Regions from separate parts of the Dechloromonas sp. HYN0024 genome, predicted to be linked through region 2. Evidence: predicted binding sites of a transcription regulator. Region 2 holds the regulator's gene; the other holds the start of a gene.
What was found. Region 2 encodes FNR, which switches genes on or off when oxygen is low (the NO sensors DNR and NnrR bind a similar motif). Its sites were predicted from a motif close to TTGANCTAGNTCAA; they were not measured.
Positions count from the first base shown of each region.

Region 1: a site for FNR is predicted at 1,178-1,191, ahead of nirJ (heme d1 biosynthesis radical SAM protein NirJ). Genes of this name have one in related genera too.

Region 1 covers NZ_CP031842.1:2,422,985-2,425,186, reverse strand. The annotation lists gene HYN24_RS11605 (ABC transporter ATP-binding protein) at 1-1,081, opposite strand, end outside; gene nirJ (heme d1 biosynthesis radical SAM protein NirJ) at 1,247-2,202, shown strand, end outside.
Region 2 covers NZ_CP031842.1:2,269,664-2,271,865, forward strand. The annotation lists gene hemN (oxygen-independent coproporphyrinogen III oxidase) at 1-549, opposite strand, end outside; gene fnr (fumarate/nitrate reduction transcriptional regulator Fnr) at 635-1,381, shown strand; gene HYN24_RS10875 (porin) at 1,504-2,202, opposite strand, start outside.

The DNA.
Region 1 (2,202 bases), 150 kb from region 2:
TGTCGGCCAGCACATTGGTCACTTCGGCCCAGACGCGGTCCACCTTCTCGAAGCCGGTGCGCAGCTTGTCGCGCACGTAGTGGATCATCCAGGCGATGAAGGGCAGCGGCAGCAGGGTGACGATGGCCAGCCAGTGGTTGATCGAGAAGAGGATGCTCGCCGTCATGATGATCATCAGGATGTCGGTGGCGAAATCGAGCAGGTGCAGCGAGAGGAAGACATTGATGCGGTCGGTTTCGGTGCCGATGCGGGCCATCAGGTCACCGGTGCGCTTGCCGCCGAAATATTCGAGCGACAGGCCGAGCAGGTGTTCGTAGGTGGTGGTGCGCAGGTCGCGGCCGATCCGTTCGGAGACCAGAGCCAGGATGTAAGTGCGCGCCCAGCCCAGCAGCCAGGCGACCATGGCCGCGCCAAACAGGCCGCCGAGGTACATGCTGACCAGGTTCCAGTCAATCGGTTTGCCGTTCTGGAAAGGGATCAGGACGTTGTCCATGAGCGGCATGGTCAGGTAGGGCGCAACCAGCGTCGCTGCCGTCGACATCAAGGTGAGCAGAAAGCCGCTCAGCAATTGCCATTTGTAAGGCCGGGCGAAGCGCCACAGGCGGAACAGCGTCCATGTCGACGGCGGTGTGGCGGTTTCATAGGTACAGATCGGGCACTCGTCCTGACCCGGCTCGAGCGGTGCCTTGCATTTGGGGCAGCAGTCATCCAGGGGACGTTCGACCGGCTGGCCGGTGGTCACGCTGTGCAGGTGCAGATCGAATTCGGTAATGACGCGCAGGGCGGCCAGATTGTTGCCCAGCGTATAGCGCCAGTTGGCCAGGCGGCCTTGCGCATCGACCAGTTCCAGCGTGCCGACGCCAGCGTGGTCGTGGTGGTTGAGTTTGAGCCCGGCACTCAGTGGCCATTCGCTCCAGCCGGCTTCACCCGGCGAGCGGGCGAGCAGTCGCCGATTGGTGATGAGGACAAGGCCGGATGCGAACTGCAGTCGGTTATCGAGGTCTATCTCGACCCAGGCCTGGGTCTTTTCGTCGGTGGCCAGCTTCGCCTCCAGCTCGGCGGCCCAGCGGCCTGGGAGCACCGGCTCATTGCTGGCGGGGGTTTGTGCATTTGGGGTCATCCGGCGAGTATACCGCAAGGGTAGCCTTGCTCACCTAACCGTCCGGTTTTCAAGGGCTTGACGCACGTCAAGGTATCGCCGGCCGAGCTGCCGTTGAATACGGCGAAGCCAAGGACAAGGAATTCCATGTTTCGCATCTCCCAGTACATGCAGGAAATCGCTGCGCCAACCGCCGTCGGCCCCAGACGCAATCCGCCCGGCCCGGTGGTGATCTGGAATCTGATCCGTCGCTGCAACCTGACCTGCAAGCATTGCTACTCGATTTCCGCCGATACCAACTTCCCCGGCGAGTTGAGTACCGAGCAGGTTTATACGGTGATGGACGATCTCCGGGGCTACAAGGTGCCAGTGCTCATTCTTTCCGGCGGCGAACCGCTGCTCCGGCCGGATATCTATGATATTGCCAAGCGCGCTAAGGCCAAGGGTTTCTATGTCGGGTTGTCGTCCAATGGCACGTTGATCGACGAGCGAAATATCGACAACATCGCCGAATGCGATTTCAACTATGTCGGGGTCTCGCTCGACGGCATCCGTGAAACGCACGACAGGTTCCGTCGCCAGGAGGGGGCTTTCGAGGCATCGCTTAAAGGCATCCGGCTGTGCCGCGACCTTGGCCTGAAAATCGGCGTCCGCTTCACCATGACGCAGGACAACGCCCATGACCTGCCCGGCCTGCTCAAGCTGGTCGAGGATGAAGGCATCGACCGATTCTACTTTTCGCATCTCAACTATGCCGGGCGTGGCAACAAAAACCGTAAGGATGATGCCCAGCACCAGTTGACGCGCTGGGCGATGGACCTGCTTTTCGAGACCTGTTGGACGTATCAGCAGCGTGGGCTGAACAAGGAGTTCACCACCGGCAACAACGACGCCGATGGCGTCTATTTCCTGCACTGGGTGCGCCGCCGGTTCCCGGAACAGGCGGCCCATGTCGAGGCTAGGCTGCGCCAGTGGGGTGGCAACGCCTCGGGGGTCAATGTGGCGAACATCGACAACCTCGGCAATGTGCATCCGGACACCATGTGGTGGCATCACAATCTGGGCAACGTCAAGGATCGGCCGTTTTCTGACATCTGGCCCGA
Region 2 (2,202 bases):
ATCCTGAACACCGACGCTCATCCGATTGAAGCCGAGTTCGCCGAGCAGGGCAACAGTCGCCGTATCGACCTTGCGCGGGTCGACTTCGATCGAATATTCGCCGCCATCCAGCAGCTTGAAATGCTTGCGCGTCTCGCCCATGAGCTGTCGCATTTCGTCATGCGACAGGAAAGTCGGCGTACCGCCGCCCCAATGCAACTGGATGACCTCGTGCTCGCCATCGCGACCTTCCAGCGCCGCCGCCTGCATATCCAGCTCCTTGGCCAGATATTTCAGATATTTGCCGCTGCGCCCATGATCCTTGGTAATGATCTTGTTACACGCACAGTAGTAGCAAATGGTGTTGCAGAAAGGGATGTGGAAGTATAATGAGAGCGGTCGACTAATCCCGCCGATGTTGCGTTTGCCCAGCCACAGGTTGGCGGCCTCGGCATCAAAGGCTTCAACGAAGCGGTCGGCCGTCGGATAAGACGTGTAACGTGGACCGTTGACGTCAAAACGGCGAATGATCTGGGGATCGAAGACGAGGTTTTCGGTTGCGAAATTCATTGGGCCAGCCAAAAAAAGTAGGTCTGATTATGTTCGGAAGGTTCGAATTTATGGTTGACATGGATCAAGCGAACGCAGGTTGCGAATGCCTCAAACACACCCGTTAAATCAAGAAGTCACGCTGTCGGTCATCAAGACGGCATGCTCCAATTGTAACCTGCGCGAGCTATGCCTGCCGCTTGGCCTTAGCCTCGAGGAGCTGGAAAAGCTCGACGACATGGTGTCGACCCGGCGCCGGATCAAGCGCGGCGACCATCTCTACCGGGCCGGCGAGGCTTTCGACGCCATCTACGCCATCCGCAGCGGCTTTTTCAAGACCGACGTGCTGCTCGAAGACGGCCGCGACCAGGTAACAGGGTTCCAGATGGCCGGCGAACTGCTCGGCCTTGACGGCATCAGCACCGAACACCACACCTGCAACGCCATTGCCCTGGAAGACAGCGAGATCTGCGCTATTCCCTTTTCGCGGCTCGAAGGACTGTCGCGGGAAATCCACACGTTGCAGCACCATTTCCACAAGGTCATGAGCCGCGAAATCGTCCGCGACCACGGCGTCATGATGCTGCTCGGCACAATGCGTGCTGAAGAGCGACTGGCCGCCTTTCTGCTCAACCTTTCACAACGCTTTACCGCACGCGGCTTCTCGCATGCCGAGTTCTACCTGCGCATGACGCGCGAGGAAATCGGCAGCTATCTCGGCCTCAAGCTGGAAACGGTGTCGCGCGCTTTCTCCCGCTTCCAGGAAGAAGGCCACATCGCCGTCCAGCAGAAACACATCCGGATTCTCAACGTGAACGGGCTCAAGGCCCTGATGAATCACCGGGCGGTCTGAGCAAGACAAAAAATGGGGCACCCCGAAGGGTGCCCCAAACAGATGTAATGAAGACATCTGACGCAAGATTCCTGCTCCCGGACGACTCACAATAACGCAAGGCGTCCGGGCAATTCGATTGCTTAGAACGAGTGCTTCATACCCATCGCCAGGCCGTTGACGCCAACGCCCGCGACGATATTGTTACCAATGGAGTAACCTGCAGCGCTGTCGTTCTTGATATGCGCGTAGTCAGCGTACAGTTCAGTGCGCTTGGACAGGGCGTAGCGTGCGCCGACGCCGATTTTCCATGCATCGGCGTTGGACACGGTCTTGTCCTTGACCTGACCGAACGAACCCAGCACGGAGAACTTGCCGAGCGGCACCGTGGCGCCGACGAACCAGTTGCGGCGATCATATCTCTGACCAGCAGGAACGCCCAGGAGAGGACCCACTGCGTTGCCGCCGATGAACGAGTTTACATCACCCTTGATGACGTCGTAGACGCCGCTGACCTTCACTGCGCCAAAGTCGTATGAAGCGCCAGTGGTTGCAACATAGAGGCGGTCTTTGTCATAACCAACAGCACGTGTGGTTTCGTAGTCAAGATCGATGCTCAGCGGGCCATTCGCATAAATCAGGTTGGCGGACAACAAGCGGTCGTCACCGTTATTGCCGCGGGTAGGCGCGGTCATCGGCGAGTGGACGGTGTTCAGGCTGCCTTCGGCGCCCTGCGTATTGGTGGCTGTAGCAAGGATCACCGTGAAGCCGGCAAAGGCAGGCGAGATGTAGGCCAGCGCATTAGCCGCGCGGTCGTACTGAGTGGTCATCGACGTCAGGCT